3 regions of the Bradyrhizobium sp. HKCCYLRH3099 genome follow, and region 3 is predicted to be linked to each of the others. Evidence: predicted binding sites of a transcription regulator. Region 3 holds the regulator's gene; each other region holds the start of a gene.

Region 1 (7,435 bases), on a different contig from region 3:
GAACCCGCCGGCAAAGCCGCCGGCGAGCGTGGTGGCGAGGCCGACGCCCTTCACGATCGCGGCGTAGTCGACCTTGGTGAAGCCGAGGTCGATCACGAACGGCGCGGTCATCGTGCCGGAGAAGGCGTCGGTGAACTTGAACAGCACGACGAAGGCGAGCGCGGCGAGCGCATCGCGGCGGCCGAGGAATTCGACGAACGCGCCGGCGGCGGCCTGGGCCACGCGGGTGAGGGCGGTCTCTGCGCCCATGGCGGCTTCGGCCTGCTTCGACTGTGCCGGCTCAGTGGCGGCCAGCGCCGTGATCGTGCCGATCAGCACCAGCGCGGCCATCACGACGTAGCCCCACATCCAGGACGTCGGGCGGGTCAGCCCTGAATTCTCGAATGCGCTGACCACGACGAGCGCGCCGGCGGTCGAGACCAGCATGCCGATGCGATAGGCCGCCACATAGGCGGCCATGCCGGCAGCCTGCTCGCTCTCCGGCAGGCTCTCGACACGGAACGCGTCGACCACGATGTCCTGGGTCGACGACATCGCGGCCACCAGCAGCGCGGCCAGCGCCACCATGAACGGCGCATGGGCCGGGTCGGTCAGTGCCAACAGCAGGATCGCGGCGATCAGCAGGAGCTGCGCGAACACCAGCCAGCCCCGCCGCCGTCCGAACGCGCGTGTCAGCAGCGGCACATGCAGCGCGTCGACCAGCGGCGCCCACAAGAACTTCAGCGTATAGGGCGTGCCGACCAGCGCGAACAGTCCGATGGTTCCGAGATCGACGCCGAGCTCGCGCATCCAGATCTGCAAAGTCGAGCCCGACAGCGCCAGCGGCAGGCCGGAGGAGAAGCCGAGGAACAGCACCACGAGCACGCGTGGCTGCAGGTAGACGGCCATGCTCTCGCGCCAAGTCGGAGTGGGCTTGGCGTCAGGCTTTGCAGCGTTCGCTGTGAGGTCGGAGGTCGCGTCGGGTGCGGTCATGACCGGGTGGTAGCAGATTTGCGCGGCTGTCGCGACGCCGCCATCACTCCCCCGCCTGCATCCGTCCCGCCAGCGGAAACAGGTCCGGCGTCGTGCCCGTGCCCGGCGCGATCCGCGGCGACTCCATTGCGGCGTCCTGCTTGCTGAAATCCAGTTCTTCGATCCGGGCGGCGCGCTTCTCGATCTTGTCGGCGGAGATCAGGATCTGGCGGATGTCCTCGCCGACGTCGCCGAAATGCTTTTGCAGCTTGAGCACGCGCTCGCGCAGCCGGCTGAGATCGTCGCCGAGATGGATCACCTCGTTGCGGATCTGGTCGGCGGCGTCGCGGATGCGGGCATCCTTCATGATCTGCTGCATGACCTGGATCGCGAGCATCAGCAGCGACGGCGACACCAGCACGATTCGGGCGCGATACGCCTTCTGGATGATGTCGTCGAAGCCGTCATGGATCTCGGCGTAAACGGACTCGGATGGCACGAACATCAGCGCCGTATCCTGCGTCTCGCCGACCACGAGATACTTCTCAGCGATGTCGTTGACGTGCCGCAGCACGTCGGTGCGCAGGCGCTGCGCAGCCGCGCGCTTCTCTTCGTCCGTCTCCGCATCGTGCAGCGCCGTCACGGCCTCCAGCGGAAACTTGGCGTCGATGCACAGCGGCCTGCTGTCGGGCAGGAACACGACGCAGTCGGGCCGCTTGCCGCCGGCGAGCGTGTACTGGAACGCGTAGCTGCCCTTCGGCAGCCCGTCCTGGACGATCGCCTCCATCCGCGCCTGGCCGAATGCGCCGCGCGACTGCTTGTTGGCGAGCACGTCGCGCAACGTGGAGACCTGCGTGGTCAATTCGCTGAGATCGCGGTGCGCGTTGTCGATGATGCCGAGCCGTTCGTGCAGCACGCGCAAGCTGTCCATCGTGTGGCGCGTGGTCTGCTCCATCGACTGGCCGACCCGATGGGTGACGGCATCGAGCCGCTCGTTGACGCTGCGGGCGAGATCGACCTGCCGCCCGGCCAGCAGCTGCGCCATGGCATCGACCCGGCCGGAGGCCTCGCTCTGCACCCGGATCATCTCGCCGAACCGCTGTTCGATCTCCTCCGTGCGCAGCGCCTGCTGGGCGGCAAGCTCCGCGCTGCGCCGTCCGGAGCGGGCCACCGCCAGGCCGATCATCACGAGCAGCAGCAGCACCAGCACGCCGAACCCGATCAGCGCGTCGCTGGCGCGGACGGGCAGGTCGCCGACCATGACGACGACAGGATTGAGCGCAGAATTCAGCGCAGGATTCAGCGATGGGCTGGCGGTCATCACCCCCGTCTATCCGATTCGCAAACCGTGGCGAACGAAGAGAGAACATTTATGGTTAAGGCCGGGTTAAGACGTATGGTTAACGGATCGTTGAAATTCATGGTTAGCGAAGTCTTAACCGCGCGTCCTCACATTGACCGCGCCTGCTCCGGGGCTTAAATCGCGCGCCATGTCCCTACGAGAAATCATCATCCTGCCCGACAGACAGTTGCGGCTGGTGTCCAAGCCTGTCGAGAAGGTCACGCCGGACATCCGGCAGCTGGTCGACGACATGTTTCAGACCATGTACGACGCGCCCGGCATCGGGCTGGCGGCGATCCAGGTTGCGCAACCCCTGCGCGTCATCACCATGGATCTGGCCAAGCCGGATTCCGGCGGCGAGACCAAGCGCGAGCCGCGCGTGTTCATCAATCCCGAGATCATCGCCAAGTCAGATGAGCTATCGGTGTATGAGGAAGGCTGCCTGTCGATCCCCGAATACTACGAGGAGGTCGAGCGGCCGGCACGCGTGCGCGTGCGCTTCACCGATCTCGACGGCGTGGTCCGCGAGGAGGACGCCGAGGGCCTCTACGCCACCTGCATCCAGCATGAGATCGACCATCTCAACGGCGTGCTGTTCATCGACTACCTGTCGAAGCTCAAGCGCGACCGCGTGATGAAGAAGTTCACCAAGGCCGCCAAGCGCGCGGGCGAGTGATCGAGTTCGCGGCCCACCGGCTTGCTCGCTGGGCTCTCTCCCCCCTTGTGGGGGAGAGCGGGAGAGGGGGGCCCACGTGCACCGCTCTCTGGGCTCACCCCCCCTCCCTAGCCCTCCCCCACAAGGGGGGAGGGAACGCATCGAGTGAGCAGCATGCCGCTTCGCCTGATCTTCATGGGCACGCCGGATTTCGCCGTGCCGACCCTGCTCGAACTCGCCGGCCACGGCCACGAGATCGTGGCCGTTTATACGCGTGCGCCGAAGCCCGGCGGTCGCCGTGGCCTGGCGCTGGTGCCGACGCCGATCGAGACCGAGGCGCGCCGGCTCGGCGTTCCCGTGCTCACGCCGAAGACGCTGAAGACCGAGGAGGCCTTGGCCAAATTCCGCGCGCACGAGGCGGATGCCGCGGTGGTCGTCGCCTATGGCATGATCCTGCCGCAGGCGATCCTCGATGCGCCAAGGCTCGGCTGCTACAATCTGCACGCCTCGCTGCTGCCGCGCTGGCGCGGCGCCGCGCCGATCAATCGCGCCATCATGGCGGGTGACGCCGAGAGCGGCGTGATGGTCATGAAGATGGATGTCGGTCTCGACACCGGCGACGTCGCCATGGCCGAGCGGTTGCCGATCACGGATGCGATGACGGCGTCGGACCTACACGACAAGCTGTCCCGCATCGGCGCCGACCTGATGGTCCGCGCGATGGCGGCGCTGGAGCGCGGCGGGCTGACACTGACGAAGCAGGCCGAGGACGGCGTGACCTATGCGGCCAAGATCGAGAAGGCCGAGGCGCGGATCGACTGGGCGAAGCCTGCGCACGCCGTGCTGCGTCACATCCACGGCCTGTCGCCGTTCCCCGGCGCCTGGAGCGAGGTCGTGTTGGACGGCGAGGCGGTGCGCCTGAAGATCCTGCGCTGCGCGCTGGCCGACGGCACGGGCGAGCCGGGCACCGTCCTCGACGACCAGCTCACCATCGCCTGTGCCGGCGGTGCCATCCGCATCACCGAGCTGCAACGCGCCGGCAAGGGTCCGATGAAGGCCGCGGATTTCCTGCGCGGCACGCCTGTCGCGCCGGGCCTGCGCTTCAGCTGACCATCTCAGCTCGTCATGCGCGGACTTGACCCGCGCATCCATCTCGCGAACAAGCTTCGTCCCTGGATGGATTGCCGGGTCCAAGCCCGGCAATGACGGCCACATGCGATCGAGGCGATGCCCCGCTACAAGCTCACCATCGAATATGACGGCACTCCCTTCTGCGGCTGGCAATTGCAGGAGACGCTGCCGTCGGTGCAGGGCGCGCTCGAAGCCGCGGTGCAGGCGACCTGCGGCGTGCCCACCCGCGTGCACGGCTCCGGCCGCACCGATGCCGGTGTCCACGCCACCGGACAGGTCGCGCATTGCGATATCGAGAAGGAATTCCGCCCCGACAAGCTGCGCGACGCGCTCAACGCGCATCTGCGGCCCAACCCGGTCGCGGTGCAAGACGCGGAGATCGTCCCCGATACATTCGAGGCGCGCTTCTCGGCGCGCAAGCGGCACTACCGCTATCGCATCGTCAACCGCCGCTCCAACCTCGCGCTCGAGGCCGGCCGCGTCTGGCGGGTGCCGCAGCGGCTCGATTCCGATGCGATGCACGTCGCTGCGCAACGCCTGATCGGCAAGCACGACTTCACCACGTTCCGCGATACCGAGTGCCAGGCGAAGTCGCCGGAGAAGACGCTCGATCAGCTCGACGTCGTGAGGGAGGGGGATGCGATCACGATCGTCACCTCCGCGCGGTCCTATCTGCACAGCCAGGTGCGCTCGATGGTCGGCTCGCTGGTGTGGGTCGGGCAGGGCCGCTGGACGGCGGATGATCTCGCGGCCGCGCTCGCCGCGCGCAACCGTGCAGCGTGCGGCGTTGTCGCGCCGCCGGAGGGGCTGTACCTCGTCAGGGTCGACTACTGATCAGGATCATCGTCGCGGAGACATCCTGGATTGCTTCGCTGCGCTCGCAATGACGACCGGAAAGAGCGTCACGCAAAATAGCGATCGAGGATGCCGCGATAGATCTTGGTCAAAGTCGCGATGTCGGCGACCGAGGCGCGCTCGTCGATCTGGTGCATGGTCTGGCCGACCAGGCCGAACTCGATCACCGGGCAGTAGGACGAGATGAAGCGCGCGTCCGAGGTGCCTCCGGTGGTCGACAGCTCCGGCTTGCGCCCCGTCACCTCCTCGATGGCCGCGACGGCGAGATCGGTGAACGGTCCCGGCTTGGTCAGGAACACGTTGGAGTTCGACGGCAGCCAGTCGATATGGGCGCGGATGCGGTTGCCGCAGGCTCTCGCCAGCCGCTCCTCGACCAGCGCGCGCAGCGACTGCTGCGTATGGCAGTCATTGTAGCGGATGTTGAACTTTGCCCGCGCGATCCCCGCGATGACGTTGGTGGCGGTGTTGCCGACATCGACGGTGGTGAATTCGAGGTTCGACGGCTGGAATTGCGCGCTGCCATGGTCCAGAGGCTCGTCGGACAGCGCCACGATCAGCCGCGAAATGTCCGGTACCGGGTTGGAGGCGCGATGCGGATAGGCGACGTGGCCCTGCTTGCCTTCGACGATCAGGGTGCCCGACTGCGAGCCGCGGCGACCGATCTTGATGCAGTCGCCCATGACTTCCTGGTTGGACGGCTCGCCGAGCACGCAATGGTCGAACTTCTCGCCGCGCTCAGCGGCCCATTGCAGCAGCTTGATGGTGCCGTTGATCGAGACGTCCTCTTCGTCGCCGGTGATGAGGAACGAGATCGAGCCCTTCGGCTGTCCGCCGTGGTCACGCAGATAGGCGAGCGCCGCCGCGACGCTGCAGGCGATGCCGCCCTTCATGTCGACCGCGCCGCGGCCGTAGATGTAGCCGTCTTTCACCTCGCCGGAGAAGGCGCCAAGGCTCCATGCCGTCTCGTCACCGGGCGGCACCACGTCGGTATGGCCGGCAAAGGTGATGTGCGGGCCCTCGGTGCCGATGCGGGCGTAGAGGTTGTCGATGTCGGCGGTGCCGGCTTCCGAAAACGTGACCCGATGGGTCGTGAAGCCCGCGTCCTTCAGCAGGGCTTCGAGCACGCCGAGCGCGCCGGCGTCGGCCGGGGTGACGGAGGGGCAGCGGATCAGGTCGCGGGTGATGGTGAGGGCATCGGTCATGCCCTCCGCTTATCATGGCCGTTCGGGCGGCGGCTAGTCCGGCCGCCCGAGCCTGGACGATCAGTCGCGCAGCAGCTCGTTGATCGAGGTCTTGGAGCGGGTGCGCTCGTCGACGCGCTTGACGATCACGGCGCAGGCCGTGCTCGGGCCGATCTGGCCGTTCTTCATCGGCTTGCCCGGCAGCGCGCCCGGCACGACCACGGCATACTCCGGCACCTCGCCGACGAAGGTCTCGCCGGTCTCGCGGTCGACGATCTTTGTCGAGGCGCCCAGGAACACGCCCATCGCCAGCACCGCGCCCTTGCGGACGATGACGCCCTCGGCAACCTCCGAGCGCGCACCGATGAAGCAGTCATCCTCGATGATCACGGGGCCGGCCTGCAGCGGCTCCAGCACGCCGCCGATGCCGACGCCGCCGGAGATGTGCACGCGCTTGCCGATCTGGGCGCAGGAGCCGACCGTCGACCAGGTGTCGACCATGGTGGCCTCGTCGACATAGGCGCCGAGATTGACGAAGGACGGCATCAGCACGACGTTCTTGGCGATGAAGGCCGAGCGGCGCACGATGGCGCCGGGCACGGCGCGGAAGCCGGCATCGCGAAAACGGTTCTCGCCCCAGCCCTCGAACTTCGACGGCACCTTGTCCCACCACGACGCCTGGCCGGGGCCGCCGGGAATCACGCTCATGTCATTGAGGCGGAACGACAGCAACACGGCCTTCTTCAGCCACTGGTTGACGCTCCACTTGCCATCAGCGGCGCGCTCGGCGACGCGGGCCTCGCCCTTGTCGAGCAGCTCCAGCGCGCTCTCCACGGCGTCGCGGATCTCGCCCTTGGTCGTGGTCGAGACACCGTCACGGGCATCGAAGGCGCTGTTGATGGTGGATTCCAGGGCGGACAGTGACATCGGTCGATCCTCGCTTGGTCCCGGGCGGGTCGCCTGGGCCGGTCATGTACGAGCAGGGTGGGGCAGGCGGGCTTTTTCGGAGTTTGGGGCAGGGGAGTCAAGGCACCCGCCGCCGTCGTCCCGGACAAGCGGAGCGCCACGCCGTCCGTTGATGCGAAGGCTCCCTCGCGCGAGCGCCGGTCCGGGACCCATAGCCACAGGGAGATGTGTGGGCACATCCTGAGCCACTTGCGTGCCTCACTCATCCGCCTGTGGTTATGGGTCCCGGGTCAAGCCCGGGACGACACCGAGTTTGGCGGACCGCCGTCGCAACTCATGACCAGCCAGCCGGCCGCTTGTCCGGGACGACGCAAAGCAGGCTACGCGGCCACCAGCCGCTGCAAGAATCCGGTC
Region 2 (7,435 bases), on a different contig from region 3:
GCATGTTCATCTGCGCCCGGCTCTCGACCTGGAACACGCCGAGCGACTCGCCCTTGCACAGCATGTCGTAGACCTTCGGGTCCTCGCGCGGCACCGACGCCAGATCGTAATGAATATCCTTGTGCTGCTCGATCAGCGCAAAACTCTTGCGGATGCAGGTCAGCATGCCCAGCGCGAGCACGTCGACCTTCATCATGCTGAGCGCGTCGACATCGTCCTTGTCCCATTCGATGAAGGTGCGGTCGTCCATCGCGGCGTTGCCGATCGGCACGTAGCTGTCGAGCCGGTCCTGCGTCAGCACGTAGCCGCCGACATGCTGCGAGAGGTGGCGCGGAAAGGTGATCAACTCCGAGGCGAGCTCCACCGCGCGACGGATCATCGGATTTTTCGGATCGAGCCCAGCCTGGCGCACCTGCATGTCCGAGAGGCCGTCGCCCCAGCTGCCCCATACGGTATCGGCGAGCACGGAGGTGACGTCCTCGGTCAGGCCGAGCGCCTTGCCGACGTCGCGGATGGCGCTGCGCGGGCGATAATGGATGACGGTGGCGATGATCGCCGCGCGGTGGCGGCCGTAGCGGCGGTAGACATATTGCATCACCTCCTCGCGCCGCGAATGCTCGAAATCGACGTCGATATCCGGCGGCTCCAGCCGCTCCTTGGAGATGAAGCGCTCGAACAACAGGTCGATCTTGGTCGGATCGACCGAGGTGATGCCGAGCACGTAGCAGACAGCCGAGTTCGCCGCGGAGCCGCGGCCCTGGCACAGGATGCCCTGGCTGCGGGCGTAGCGCACGATGTCGTGGACGGTCAGGAAATAGTGCGCGTAGTTGAGCTCGGCGATCAGCGCCAGTTCCTTGTTGAGGACTGCGCGTAGCTTGGTATCGAGCTTGTCGCCGAAATAGCTCTTGGCGCCGGCCCAGGTCAGGTCCTCCAGATGGCCCTGCGCGGTCTTGCCGGGCGGTACCGGCTCGTCGGGATATTGGTATTTGAGCTGGTCGAGCGAGAAGCTGATGCGGTCGGCGAAACGGAGAGTTTCGGTGATGGCGTCGGGATGATCGCGGAACAGCCGCGCCATCTCATGTCCCGGCTTGAGATGGCGCTCGGCATTGGCCTGCAGGCGGCGGCCGATGCTCTCGATCGAGGCCTTCTCGCGGATGCAGGTCAGCACGTCCTGCAGCATGCGCTGGCTAGGTTGATGATAGAGCACGTCGTTGGTGGCGATCAGCGGCACCTTGGCGGACGCGGCGAGACGCGCCAGCCGCGCCAGCCGGCGGCGGTCGTCGCCGCGATACTGCAGGCTGCCGGCGAGCCAAACGCCTTCGGCGGGGCTGTCTTTCAGACGAGCAAGGATGTTGCCGAGGGCGTCCTCGCCGAAGCGATGCGGCGGCATCAGCACCACGAGCTGGCCGTCGATGAAGTCGAACAGATCCTCGAACGTCAGGCGACAATCACCCTTGGCGACCTTGTCGAGGTCGCTGCCGCGCTTGCCGCGGGTGAGCAGCTGGCACAGCCGGCCATAGGCGGCGCGATCGCGCGGATAGACCAGGATGTCCGGCGTGCCGCAGGTGAACACCAGCCGCGTGCCGTAGAGCAGTTTTGGCTTGTAGCTCAGCTGGTCGTTGTTCAGCTCGCTATAGGCGCGGACGATGCCGGCCAGCGTGTTGTGGTCGGCGATGCCGATGGCGGTGAGGCCGTCATCGGCGGCCTGGTGCACATAGGCCTGGGGATGCGAGCCGCCGTGCAGGAAGGAGAAATTGGTGGTGACGCCGATCTCGGCGTAGGCGACGGGAGTCATGGCGCGGCCGCAGCGAATGCTGGGTCGGCGACAATGTGATCCATAAATACAGGTGATTTGTCCTGCCGCAGCGGCTTGCACAAGCGCCGTCGTTCCGGGGCGCGCGGAGCTTGAGGCCGACGCATGTCGGCCTCAAGTCGGAGCGCGAGCCCGGAACCCATACCCACAGGGTGCCGTTTGAGGCACGCTGGTGGTGGGCATCTCCACTCACGACATCGGCCTGTGGTTATGGATTCCGGGCTCATTCGCGCTGCTTCAAAATGGCTTCGCCATTTTGCGCGCGAATGCCCCGGAATGACGGAGTCATTAACACCGAGTTCGTGGCGCGCATCTGGAAGGACTACCCCTCTGCCATTGCTCGCTGCGATCGCCCTGCCCCTCATGCGAACAGGCCGTGCATGTACCAGAGGGGCTGCACCGGCGGGCCGTTCTCCGGCTGCTCGAATTCACGATCATACAGGCCGTCGCGATAAAGCCAGAAGCGCAGGCCGTGCTCGTCTTCGACGCGGAAATAGTCGCGGGTCAGGCCCTGGCCGTCGGGGCGCCACCATTCCATCGCGATGCGTTCCGGGCCTTCGGCGCGGACCACCGCATGCGCGGCGCGGCGCCAGACGAAGCGGGCGGGCGGGCCGTCGGGGACGCCGGCGATCACTTGAATGGCCTCGGGGCGCGCGAACAGCCTCAAAGGACGCAGCGGCGGCTCGCCGTCGGTACGTTCGGGCCAGGCGGCGGTGCTGGTGGCCGCGAGATTGTGCTGGGCCGGCAGCGGCAGCGCCGCGCGCTCGGGGACATGGGTGTCGACCGGCAGATGCACGACGACGCGTTTTCCGCCGATGCGCGCGGCGATGCGGTCGATCAGCGCCGACAGTTCGTCATTGTCGTGGACATGGGCGTCGAGATCGCGCTGCTGCTGCACCACGATCTCGCTGCGGCCGGCGGCGAGCCGGATCATGTCGAAGCCGAAGCCGGGATCGAGCGGATCGCTCAAGGCCTCCAGCCGCTCGCGGAACAGCCGGTCTATCACGGCGGCGTCCGTCACCGGCTGGCCGGTATCGACCGCGATGACACGCACCAAGCCGTCGGTGCGGAAGAAGCAGGCCTCCAGCCGCCGCGCGCCCTTGCCCTGCTGCGCCATCGCCGCCACCAGCATCGCCGCAAGGCTGGAGAGGCTCGCCGCGATCACGGTGTCGGTCGCGACCGGCTCGGCAAAGCGCTTGTCGACGATGTAGTCCGGCGGGACCTTGCGCGGGCTGATCGGCGCGTCGGCCTCGCCCAGCGCCTGCGCCAGCACACGGGTGAAGGCGGCGCCGAAGCGCGCGGTGATCTCGTTGCGGCCGCGCGATGCGACGTCACCGATGGTCTTGAGGCCGGCGCGGCGCAGGCCGAGCGTGATCGCGTCGCTGCCGCCGAGCGCGGCCACCGGCAGGGCCGAGACCGCCGCCGCCTCCTCGCCATCCGGCACGATACGGCCATGGACCTGCCGGTTCAGCGTCCGCGCGCACACCGCGTTGGAGGCGATCGCCGCCGACACGGTGAGGCCATGCGCCGTCAGCGCATCGCACACCGACTGCATCAGCTTGGCCTCGCCGCCGAACAGATGCACGCAGCCGGTGATGTCGAGCGACAGCCCGTGCGGCGGATCGAGCGCCACCAAGGGCGTGAAGCGGTCGCACCAGTCGGCGATGCTCTCCAGCAGCCTGGCGTCGGCGGCGAGATCGGCCTCGTGCGCGACGAGATCGGGACAGACCGCGCGGGCATTCGCCAAGGGCTGGCCGAGCGACACGCCGTGGCGCGCCGCCGCCTCGTCGAGCGAATGGATGAGAAGCGCATTGGCGTCCTTGATGACGACGACCTGCGGCTTGCCTTGCTCAAGCGGATCGGCGGCGCGGCTCCGCTTGATGCGCTCGATGGGCAGGCGCGGCAGCCACAGGCTGAGGATCCGCCGCCGGTTCGCTGAAACGGCACGCATCGGGCATCCACTCCATGATCCATCGTCCGGTCTGGCCGTGACGGTTGCGAATGAGTTCGGCATCGAGGCGCGGCGCGCCCCACGCCATCCATGGCGCGACCACAGGCGACGGCGCGGTGCGCACCATCCAGCGCGTCTCCGCGGTCGACGGCTCCGGCGTCGCGGCGACGCGCAACAGCAGCGCGGTCACGCCGGACTCCTGCGCCGCCAGGGTCAGCTTGCGGCTGGCGACGAGATCGAGCTTTTGCGTCTCGCCCCACACCTCCAGCATCACGCCGCCCAGCGCATCGCAGGCGAGTGCATCGGCGGCGGTGCGCAGGGCATGATCGAGATCGGGCGCGCGCACGACCACGAGGCGGCGCGGATCGAGGCCGAGCTCGGCGAGCCCGCTCATCGACAGCGCGCCGGCCTCGCGCTCGGCAAAGTCCTGCCGGATCCAGATCAGCGGCTTCCGTGCGGCAACGCGCGCGGCGAGGCCACACACGAAGCCGGTCGCGGCCGCCGCCTGGCGGCCGCCTTCCGCGAACACCTCGTGCAGCGCGCCGGTGGCGAGCCCGCCCTGCAGCACCGCGTCCGCCTCGTCATGGCCGAGCGCGACCCGGCGCAGATCATGCGCGCCATCGGCCGCTTCGAGACGGGCAATGCGGCCGCGCAGACGCGCGAGCGTATCCATGCGTGCGCCGGTCATCCGTCGCCGCTCCTTTCAATCCATCGTGCGAGTGCTGCCGTTCTTCAAAATGAATGCAGGCAGTTGAACCCGCGACGAACCTCTTTGTTCATGATACGTTCTAATATAAAGCTAACGCGTCCGAGAGAGTCAATCGGGATTGACCCGGTCCGGATTCAACGAGTGGAATCAAAGGGATTCAAAAGCATGGAGCTGCTGCGTAAACTCGAGATCCTGGCCGATGCCGCCAAGTACGACGCGTCCTGCGCCTCCAGCGGTACGGAGATGCGGGATTCCCGTGACGGCAAGGGGCTCGGCTCGACCGCGCCGGGCATGGGCATCTGCCACTCCTATGCGCCGGACGGACGCTGCATCTCGCTGCTCAAGATTTTGCTGACCAATGCCTGCAACTTCGACTGCCTGTATTGCGTCAACCGCGCCTCCTCCAATGTGCCGCGCGCGCGCTTCACGGTCGACGAGGTAGTGAAGCTCACGATCGACTTCTATCGCCGCAACTACATCGAGGGGCTGTTCCTGTCGTCGGGCATCATCCGCAGTCCCGACTACACGATGGAGCAGGTCGTCTCAGTCGCGCGCAAATTGCGCGAGGAGCATCGCTTCCGCGGCTACATCCATCTCAAGACGATTCCGGAGGCCGACGAGGCGCTGATCGCGGAGGCCGGCAGATATGCCGACCGGCTCAGCATCAACATCGAGACGCCGCTCGAGGACAGCCTGACCAGGCTCGCGCCGGAGAAGGACCAGCGCGCGATCCGCCGCACCATGGGCCGCCTGCGGCTCAAGCTCGACGAGACGGCGGAAGCCAAGAAGACGGTGCGCCGCGCGAGGCCGCCGCGCTTTGCGCCGGCCGGCCAGAGCACGCAGATGATCGTTGGCGCCGATGCCGCCAACGACCGGACCATCCTGTCGACCTCGGCCAATCTCTACGGCGCCTACAAGCTCAAGCGCGTGTATTACTCGGCCTTCAGCCCGATCCCCGATGCCAGCCGCGCGCTGCCACTGCAGGCCCCGCCCCTCGTGCGCGAGCACCGGCTGTACCAGGCCGACTGGCTGATGCGGTTCTACGGCTTCGACGCGGAGGAGATCGTCGAGGAAAGCGAAGGCATGCTGCCGCTCGACATCGACCCCAAGCTCGCCTGGGCGCTGCGCCACCGCGACCGCTTCCCGCTCGACATCAACACCGCCAGCCGCGAGGAGCTGCTGCGCGTGCCCGGCTTCGGCACCCGCACCGTGCAGCGCATCCTCGCCACGCGCCGCACGACGACGATCCGCTTCGCGGATCTCGCCCAGCTCAACGTTGTCAGGAACAAGGCGCTGCCGTTCATCGTTCTCTCGGACCACCGGCCGTCGCCGTCCTTGCTGGACGGCGCCAGCCTCAGGGCCCGGCTGCGGCCGAAACCGCAGCAGCTGGGATTTGGATTTTAGCCAAGTCGTCATTGCGAGGGGCGAAGCCCCGAAGCAATCCAGGGGCGACACGACGACTCTGGATTGCTTCGTCGCTCCGCTCCTCGCAATGACGTAAGGAGACAGATGCACGTCGTAACACTCGACAGCGACACCGATTTCGATGGCTGGCGCAAGGCGGCGCGGGCGCTGGCGATGAACGACGTCAGGGCGGCCGATGTGAGCTGGCGGGTGAAGGGCGCGGCGGCTGATCTGTTCGACGATCAGTCGGAGACACGGCTCCCCGATGTCCCGAAGGGCGCGTTCTCGGTGCCGGCGAGCTTCATGGAGCTGGCCGAGAGCGCGATCCTGCACAGCGATCCCAACCGCTTCGCCCTGCTCTACCGGCTGCTGTGGCGTCTGCGCACCAACCACGACCTGATGGACATCGCGACCGATCCCGATGTCGCCCAGGCCAATGCGCTCGCCCGCGCGGTCCGCCGCGACGTCCACAAGATGCACGCCTTCGTCCGCTTCCGCGAGGTCGGCCGCGAGCGCGAGGCGCGCTATGTCGCCTGGTTCGAGCCCGAGCACCACATCGTCGAACGCGCCGCTCCGTTCTTCGCCCGCCGCTTCGCCGACATGCCCTGGTCGATCCTGACGCCGGAGATCTGCGCGCATTGGGACGGCAGCCGGGTGTCGTTCACACCGGGGGTGAGCAAGGCTGAAGCGCCGACCGAAGACCGGCTCGAAGAGGTGTGGCTTCGCTATTACGCCAGCATTTTCAATCCGGCACGGCTGAAAGTGAAGGCGATGGAAAAGGAGATGCCGAAGAAATACTGGCAGAATCTGCCTGAGGCCAAGCTGATCCAGCCGCTGATCGCCGAAGCCAGCCGGCGCACCTCCGTGATGATCGCAGAGCCCGGCACCGAACCGCACAAGCCGCAGAAACGCGTCGAGGAGACCGCGATGACCCGCAAGCCGAAAGCGCCCGCGCCTGCTGCTCAGACCTCACGTGATGTCGAGGCGACCGATCTTCAGACCTTGCGTGAAGAGGCTGCCGCCTGCCGCGCCTGCCCGCTGTGGAAGGACGCCACGCAGACCGTGTTCGGCGAAGGCCCTGAGCATGCGCCACTGATGCTGGTCGGCGAACAGCCCGGCGACAAGGAGGACCTCGCCGGCCATCCCTTCGTCGGCCCGGCCGGCCAGATGCTCGACCGCGCCCTGGAAGAGGCCGGCATCGACCGCTCCAAGGTTTACGTCACCAATGCCGTCAAGCACTTCAAGTTCGTGCCGCGCGGCAAGATCCGGCTGCACCAGAAGCCGGCCACGCCGGAGATCAAGGCCTGCCGTCCCTGGTACGAGCGCGAGCTCGCCGCCGTCCGCCCGGCCCTGGTGGTCGCGATGGGCGCGACCGCCGCGCAGGCGGTGTTCGGCAAGATCACCCAGGTCACCAAGAACCGGGGCCATATCGTCGACCTGGCTGAGGGCCCCCAGGCGATGATCACGGTGCACCCGTCCTATTTGCTCCGGCTGCCCGATGCGGACGCCAAGGCGCGGGAGTACGAGCTGTTCGTCAAGGATTTGAAGATCGCCGCGG
Region 3 (7,435 bases):
AGCGGCGCGCGCAGCCGGATGGTCGGCTTGACGCCCTCGGGCGCCTCCTTCGGATCGCGGTCGCGCCACATGCCGTCGTAGAGCCGAGTGCGGCCTTCCGCGCGCGCCTTCTCGCGCATGGCTGCCAGCTCGTCGGCGGTGGCATAGCAGCGATACGCCATGCCGCTGGCGAGCAACTGCTCGGCGACCTCGCGATGCCGGGCGGCGCGGCTATATTGGTAGATGACCTCGCCGTCCCAATCGAGCTCGAGCCATTTCAGCCCGTCGAGGATGGCCGTGATGGCCGCGTCGGTCGAGCGCTCGCGGTCGGTGTCCTCGATTCTGAGCAGCATCTTGCCGCCGCGGCCGCGCGCATAAAGCCAGTTGAACAGGGCCGTCCGGGCGCCTCCGATATGGAGAAAGCCGGTCGGGGAGGGGGCAAAGCGCGTGACGATCGGGGTGGTCATGGGCGGCAGCACGAAATCCAGGCAGGGGCTCAAGCGGGCGGGGGGTGTATAGCAGGCCTATCGCATAACTAAAGCCTTCCTTGGGGGAGGCGGATTTGGCACATAGACTGCCAAATTCCGGAGCAGGATATTTCTTGATGACCACGAACGACACGGCAGCGACGGCAGAGGCAGGGCGCGACTTCATCCGCGACATCGTCCAGGCCGATCTCGACAGCGGCAAGCACAAGACGGTCGTCACCCGGTTCCCACCGGAGCCGAACGGCTACCTGCATATCGGCCATGCCAAGTCGATCGGTCTCAATTTCGGCATCGCCAAGGAATTCGGCGGCCGCTGCAATCTGCGCTTCGACGACACCAATCCGACCAAGGAAGAGCAGGAATACATCGATTCCATCCAGGCCGACGTGCGCTGGCTCGGCTACGACTGGGACGACAACCTGTTCTATGCCTCGGATTATTTCGAGCGGCTTTACGAGTGGGCCGAAGGCCTGATCAAGGCCGGCCTCGCCTATGTCGACGACCAGACCCAGGAGGAGATCCGGCTGGCGCGCGGGACACTGACCGAGCCCGGCAAGAACAGCCCGTTCCGCGACCGCACCGTCGAGGAGAATCTCGACCTGTTCCGGCGCATGAAAGCGGGTGAATTCCCCAACGGCGCGCGCGTGCTGCGCGCCAAGATCGACATGGCCGCCGGCAACATCAATCTGCGCGACCCCGTGCTGTACCGGATCCTGCACGCCCACCACCCGCGCACCGGCGATACCTGGAAGATCTATCCGAGCTACGACTACGCCCACGGCCAGTCGGACGCGATCGAAGGCGTGACGCATTCGATCTGCACGCTCGAATTCGAGGATCACCGGCCGCTCTACGAATGGCTGCTCGACAAGCTGCCGGTGCCGTCGCATCCGCGGCAGTACGAGTTCGCGCGCCTCAACCTCACCTACACGCTGCTGTCCAAGCGCGTGCTGACGCGGCTGGTGCAGGACGGCCATGTCTCCGGCTGGAACGATCCGCGCATGCCGACCATCGCGGGGTTGAAGCGGCGCGGCGTGCCGCCGGCGGCGGTGCGCGAGTTCATCAAGCGCATCGGCATCGCCAAAGCCAACAGCATCGTCGATGTCGGCATGCTCGAATTCTGCATCCGCGAGGAGCTCAACCGCACGGCGCAGCGCCGCATGGCGGTGCTGCGTCCCTTGAAGGTGGTGATCGAGAACTATCCGGAAGGCCAGGTCGAGGAGCTCGAGGCGATCAATCATCCCGACGATCCCTCGGCCGGCACGCGCAGAATCGCGTTCGGCCGCGAGCTCTATATCGAGCAGGACGACTTCATGGAGAACCCGCCGAAGAAGTTCTTCCGCCTGTCGCCAGGCAACGAGGTGCGGCTGCGCTACGCCTATTTCATCAAGTGCCGCGAGGTCATCAAGAACGACGCCGGCGAGATCGTCGAGCTGCGCTGCACCTATGATCCGGCGACCAAGGGCGGCAACGCGCCCGACGGACGCAAGGTCAAGGCGACGATGCACTGGCTGCCGGCCGCGCAGTCGCGTGTCGCGGAGATTCGCATCTACAACCAGCTGTTCGCCAATCCGAGCCCGAACGCGGCGGACTTCACCGCTGACCTCAATCCGAACTCGCTGGAGGTCTTGACCGACGCGCGCATCGAGCCGGCGATCGCCGAAAGCAATTCGGCCGAGCCGATGCAGTTCGAGCGCCAGGGCTACTTCGTGCGCGACCCCGACTCGACGCCCGACAGGCTGGTGTTCAACCGCACCATCGGCCTGCGCGACACCTTCGCGAAGGAGGTCGCGAAGGGCTGAGGCGCGCGCGGCTCAGCCGATCGCATCCTGGCCGGCATCGGTCAGCGTCGGCACGCCGTCGCTGACTTCGACGAGACCGCGCTCGGTGAGCAGCGACAGGTCCTCGTTGCTGACGGGAGAAAGGGTGAGCCGGTTGGCCTTGATGTCGCGCAGGGTCCAGCGCAGGTGGATCGCCTTGTCGAGTTCGAGGTCGGCGAAGGGGTCGTCGATCGCGTGGTCGTCCATTCCCGTATAAGTCCGGGGACGGACGAAAGTTCCAGTGCATCGGGGGATGCATCGACCGATATTCCCGTTCCGTTCTGCTAGGCGCGCTCGTACAGCTTCCGGTAGCCTGACGCCAGTCCGGTATCGGGTGGTGTGGGCATGGCGGGGCCGGTGCGGCCGCCAGGAGGGCGGCGCGGGTTCGCGGGCGTGATGGCCGATGTCTGGCCGCCGCGCGGCGCGCTCGCCGGCGGCTGGCCCGCCATCGGCGCCGGTGCATGGCCGTCGCTTGCCGGCAAGCTCGGGAGCTGGGCCCGGGAGGAGGCCGGCGCAGGGCGGCTGTTGCCCTGGGTGCCCGTCGCGTTCGGCGCCGGCATCGCGCTGTATTTTTCCGCCGACCACGAGCCCGTGCTGTGGATCACGGCTTTAACCGCCACTCTGCTCTGCGTCGCGGCCGGGCTGATGCGCCGGCATCGGCTGTTTCCGGCGGCCGTGATGATCGCAGCGGCGGCGGCCGGCTTTGCCGTCGCGACCGCCAAGACCGCCCGCGTCGCCCATCCCGTGCTGGCCCGGCCGCTGTACTCGGTCGCGCTCACGGGCTTCGTCGAAGCGCGCGACATCCGCGACCGCAGCGATCGCATCGTGCTGCGGGTGACGTCGATGGAGAGCCCGCGCAGCAGCGTCACGCTGGCGCGCGTGCGGCTCGCGGTGCGCAAGGGCACGGCGCCGGAGGTCGGCAGCTTCGTGCAGCTCAAGGCACGGCTGCTGCCGCCGCTCGCGCCGGTGCGTCCCGGCAGCTACGATTTTGCGCGCGACATGTTCTTCCAGGGCATCGGCGCCTCCGGCTTCGTGATGGGTGCGATCACCGTGCAGCCCCCGGCGCAGGAGCGCGGATTGGCGTTGCGCTATGCCGCGACCATGCAGGGCCTGCGCGATGCGATCGATGCGCGCATCCGCGCCCGTCTCAGCGGCGACGAGCGTGCCATCGCCACCGCGCTGCTGACCGGGCGCCGCGACGCCATCACGCCCGACGTCAACGACGCGATGTTCATCTCCGGCCTCGGCCATGTCTTGTCGATCTCGGGCTATCACATGGCGGTCGTTGCCGGCGTCGTGTTCTTCGCTATGCGCGCGCTGCTCGCGTTGATCCCCGGCCTGACCATCAGCCATCCGATCAAGAAATGGGCCGCCGCCGCGGCGCTGCTTGCGGCCGCGTTCTATCTGCTGCTGTCCGGCGCCGAGGTCGCGACGCAAAGATCATTTTTCATGACGGCGGTGGTGCTGATCGCCGTGATGGTCGACCGCCGAGCCGTCACCTTCCGCACGCTCGCGGTGGCCGCGATGGTCGTGCTGATCGCGGCTCCCGAAGCGCTGGTGCATCCGAGCTTCCAAATGTCGTTCGCGGCGACGCTCGGCCTCGTCGCGCTGGTGCAGTTCGGGCTGCCGAAACTGTTTGCCACGCCGGACAGTTCGACGACGCAGCGCATCGCGCTGTGGGGCGGCCGCGAGTTGTCGATGCTGCTGCTGGCCTCGCTGCTCGCGGGGCTTGCGACGACGCCCTATGCCGCCTTTCACTTCCATCGCATCACGCCCTACGGCGTGCTCGCCAATCTCGCGGCGATGCCGGTGGTGTCGGTACTGGTGATGCCGGCCGGCCTGCTAGGCCTGCTGGCGGCGCCGTTCGGCCTCGACGGCGTCTGCTGGACGGTGATGGGCTGGGGCATCGACTGGATGATCGCGGTGACCCGATGGGTCGCCGCATTACCCGGCGCCGTCGGGCGCATCCAGGCGTTCGGCATCGGGCCGCTGATCGCAGCCAGCCTGGGACTCGTGCTGATCGGCCTCTTGCGCACGCCGCTGCGCTGGTCGGGCGCGGTGCTGCTGGCGGCGGCCGCGGCCTGGGCCGTCGTGACGCCGCAGCCGGACATTCTCGTCTCCGGCGATGGGCGTGCCGTGGCCGTCCGCGGCCGCGATGGACGCCTGCATGTGATGCGCAGCGGCAAGGACGTGTTCGTCACCAAGGAATGGCTCGCGGCCGACGCCGACGCGCGGCTGCCTGCCGAGTCGTCACTCAGTGACGGCGTGTCCTGTGACGAACAAGGCTGCGTGGTCGCCATGGCCGACGGCCGCATCGTCGCGCTGACCTTGCGCGCGGACGCCCTCGCCGACGATTGCGCCCGCGCTGCGCTGGTGGTGACGGCGCGCTCCGCCCCAAAATCCTGCCAGGCCGCTGTGATCGACCGTCCGCGCCTGCAGCAGCAGGGCGCCTTGATGCTCGTGCAGAGCGGCAAGGGGTTCGCCGTTACGCCGGCGCGTGCCGACGGCACCGGCCGGCCGTGGTGGCCGGCGCCGGCCGAGGCCAGCGAGTTCGAGGCTAGACTGACGCCGCGCGCGTCACCGTCGCGCGCGCAGGACGCGACGCCGCCGGAGATGGAGCAGGGTGGTGAGGATTAGGCTGGCGCCCACGCCACCGCTGCAGCGGCCCAATCCCTGTCCTGGAGGCGAGCACCAGGACAGCCAGAGCATGAAGTCGATCGAGCCCATCATGCTCTCATTGACGATTGGGACAAAGTTTCGCCGGCTGCTCTGCGCGACAGTCGTCGACTGCCTATGATGACGCTGGCAAGGCACCGCGACATCGGTCTCAACCTCCCCTGCAGGGGGAGGGTCGATCGCGCGCGAAGCGGGCGAGCGGGGTGGGGTGAAGCCGCGGGCGCTGGTGCAAGTGGAGAGATCACCCCACCCCGGCTCATACGCGCTATGCGCCTATGAGCCGACCCTCCCCCTCCAGGGGAGGGTGAACGAGCGCAGGGCCGCCAGATGCGATTCTGTAGAAGCACATCATGGCCAGTGCGGTCTTTAGGATAGGCCATTCCACGATTCACAGACGCCAACGCCACCGCAATCGTCAGAGCTGGCTGAGAGCCGTCCGACGGTTGCAGTGTCGCGTGCGATCCGGAACGACGAATGCGGATGCGATCCGCTCGTCGCGTGACCTAGCTGATGCCGGCCGGTCAGGTGATGCTGATGCGGCGGATGGGCGTCGGCTGCTGTGCCGGCGCGTCTTCCGCGATGTCACGACGCTCGCCGGGCTGCTTGCTGACCGGCAATTGCAGCACGGTGACGCGCTGGCCTTCGCAGAGCTGAGTCACCAGCACGTGGCGTCCATCCGCGAACTCGATCGCGTCGTGATGGCGGTCGGGAATGTGCTTCTCGATGGTGTTGAACTTGGCGACCCGCTCGCGGATCGTGCGGGTCCACAGCCAGCGGCTGTCGTAGCGGACGTCCTCGGCAAAGGCGAGCTCGGTGCCGGGCAGCATGCAGACCGCGACGGTCGGCTCGCTTTCCAAGGCGAAGCCGCGGGTCGCGGTGCCGCGGAACGTCGTCGAGATCAGCGTCTCGCCGACTTTGGCGGGACGGGAGGCAACGGCATGGAGGCTGTAGTCACACATCGGATCGCTCCTCGTTCAGAGATAGCTGACCCACGCTCCCCCCGGACAGGCGCAGGCCTCTATCAGAGTGGACATCGGGAGCAATGTTAGCGCGCGCTTCGCGGCAATTCTGCGCTGATCTGCAGTGCGCGCGGGCGCTGCCGATCACAAGCGTTTGAGTGTGCCGCGCTGCACATCATGATGTGCATTCTCAACTGACTCATAAATAGGCGACCGCGAGTCCGGGCGGCTCACACCGCCGATCTGCTGGGCAGATCCGGCGGCCTCGCAGAAGCCGGGACTCAGTACTTCCGGTACAGCCCGACCAGCTTGCCCTGGATCTTCACCCGGTTGGGCGGCAGGATGCGCACCTCATACGCCGTGTTGGCCGGCTCCAGGGCGATCGACGCGCCGCGGCGGCGGAAGCGCTTCAACGTCGCTTCCTCGTCGTCGATCAGCGCCACGACGATGTCGCCGGTGTCAGCGGACTCGTTGCGCTGGATCAGCGCCATGTCGCCGTCGAGGATGCCGGCGTCGACCATCGAATCGCCGCGGACTTCGAGCGCGTAGTGCTCGCCATTGCCGAGCATGTCGGCCGGCACGCTGATGGTGTGGCTGCGCGTCTGCAGCGCCTCGATCGGCGTACCCGCGGCAATCCGGCCCATCACCGGCACCGCGACGGGACGCTCGCCATCGTCGAGCGCCGGCGTCGAGGTGCGCACCTTGCCGAGATTGCCCTCGATCACCGACGGCGTGAATCCGCCGCGCCGGTTGTTGGCGGCCTGCGAGAGCTCGGGCAGCTTGATCACCTCGATCGCGCGGGCGCGATTGGGCAGCCGGCGGATGAAGCCGCGCTCTTCGAGAGCTGTAATCAGCCGATGGATGCCGGACTTGGAGCGCAGGTCGAGCGCATCCTTCATCTCGTCGAAGGACGGCGGCACGCCGGCTTCCTTGAGCCGTTCGTTGATGAACCGCAGAAGTTCGTACTGTTTGCGCGTCAGCATCTCGACCTGGTCCCCGGTTGGTTGTCGTCCGAAGTTCTCAAGAGCTCTTGCGTCCCAGAGCCCAACTGGACGACTGTCATTCACGTCACCCGCAACATACTAAAAACAAATCATGAACGGACACTATCTGTTCGATGTGTGTTCTGCAATCCTAAAAATATGATGAATGGACCGAGCTTTACCGGAGGAAGCCCACCCACCGACGCCTCACCTGGGCAGGCGCAGGATCTCGCAAGGGCTGCCTGCGGGAGCCTTCGGCGCGAAGGCCGGACGGATCACCAGCGCCTGCGAAAGCGCGAGATTCCCGAGCAGAGACGAATCCTGCTGGTTCACCGGCGTGGCGATCAGCGTGCCGTCGGGGCGCTCTTCCAACTGCGCGCGCAGATAGTCCTCGCGTGAGTCGTTCGGCCCGAGTTCGCGGCCGAGCAGGGCGGTCTCGCGCGGCGGCGCGACCTCCTCGCGCCCGAGCAGGGCACGAATCAGCGGCACCAGGAACAGGATGGCGCAGACATAGGACGACACCGGGTTGC

The links. Region 3 encodes LexA, which represses DNA repair genes until DNA is damaged. Its sites were predicted from a motif close to TGTTCNNNNTGTGTTCNG; they were not measured.
Region 1: a site for LexA is predicted at 2,303-2,320, ahead of ACQR1Y_RS34400 (DNA recombination protein RmuC). Genes of this name have one in related genera too.
Region 2: a site for LexA is predicted at 4,538-4,555, ahead of ACQR1Y_RS03715 (ImuA family protein). Genes of this name have one in related genera too.

What each region holds. Positions count from the first base shown of each region.
Region 1 covers NZ_JBNPTW010000031.1:26,221-33,655, reverse strand. The annotation lists gene ACQR1Y_RS34405 (AmpG family muropeptide MFS transporter) at 1-972, opposite strand, end outside; gene ACQR1Y_RS34400 (DNA recombination protein RmuC) at 1,016-2,272, opposite strand; gene def (peptide deformylase) at 2,442-2,969, shown strand; gene fmt (methionyl-tRNA formyltransferase) at 3,123-4,058, shown strand; gene truA (tRNA pseudouridine(38-40) synthase TruA) at 4,176-4,913, shown strand; gene dapE (succinyl-diaminopimelate desuccinylase) at 4,982-6,136, opposite strand; gene dapD (2,3,4,5-tetrahydropyridine-2,6-dicarboxylate N-succinyltransferase) at 6,197-7,042, opposite strand; gene ACQR1Y_RS34370 (pyrimidine 5'-nucleotidase) at 7,402-7,435, opposite strand, start outside.
Region 2 covers NZ_JBNPTW010000001.1:775,354-782,788, forward strand. The annotation lists gene ACQR1Y_RS03705 (error-prone DNA polymerase) at 1-1,795, opposite strand, end outside; gene ACQR1Y_RS03710 (Y-family DNA polymerase) at 2,175-3,764, opposite strand; gene ACQR1Y_RS03715 (ImuA family protein) at 3,664-4,452, opposite strand; gene ACQR1Y_RS03720 (putative DNA modification/repair radical SAM protein) at 4,639-5,877, shown strand; gene ACQR1Y_RS03725 (UdgX family uracil-DNA binding protein) at 5,983-7,435, shown strand, end outside.
Region 3 covers NZ_JBNPTW010000030.1:3,886-11,320, reverse strand. The annotation lists gene gltX (glutamate--tRNA ligase) at 1-446, opposite strand, end outside; gene ACQR1Y_RS34030 (glutamine--tRNA ligase/YqeY domain fusion protein) at 584-2,269, shown strand; gene ACQR1Y_RS34025 (hypothetical protein) at 2,282-2,494, opposite strand; gene ACQR1Y_RS34020 (ComEC/Rec2 family competence protein) at 2,633-4,924, shown strand; gene ACQR1Y_RS34015 (hypothetical protein) at 5,485-5,922, opposite strand; gene lexA (transcriptional repressor LexA) at 6,204-6,905, opposite strand; gene ACQR1Y_RS34005 (molybdopterin molybdotransferase MoeA) at 7,113-7,435, opposite strand, start outside.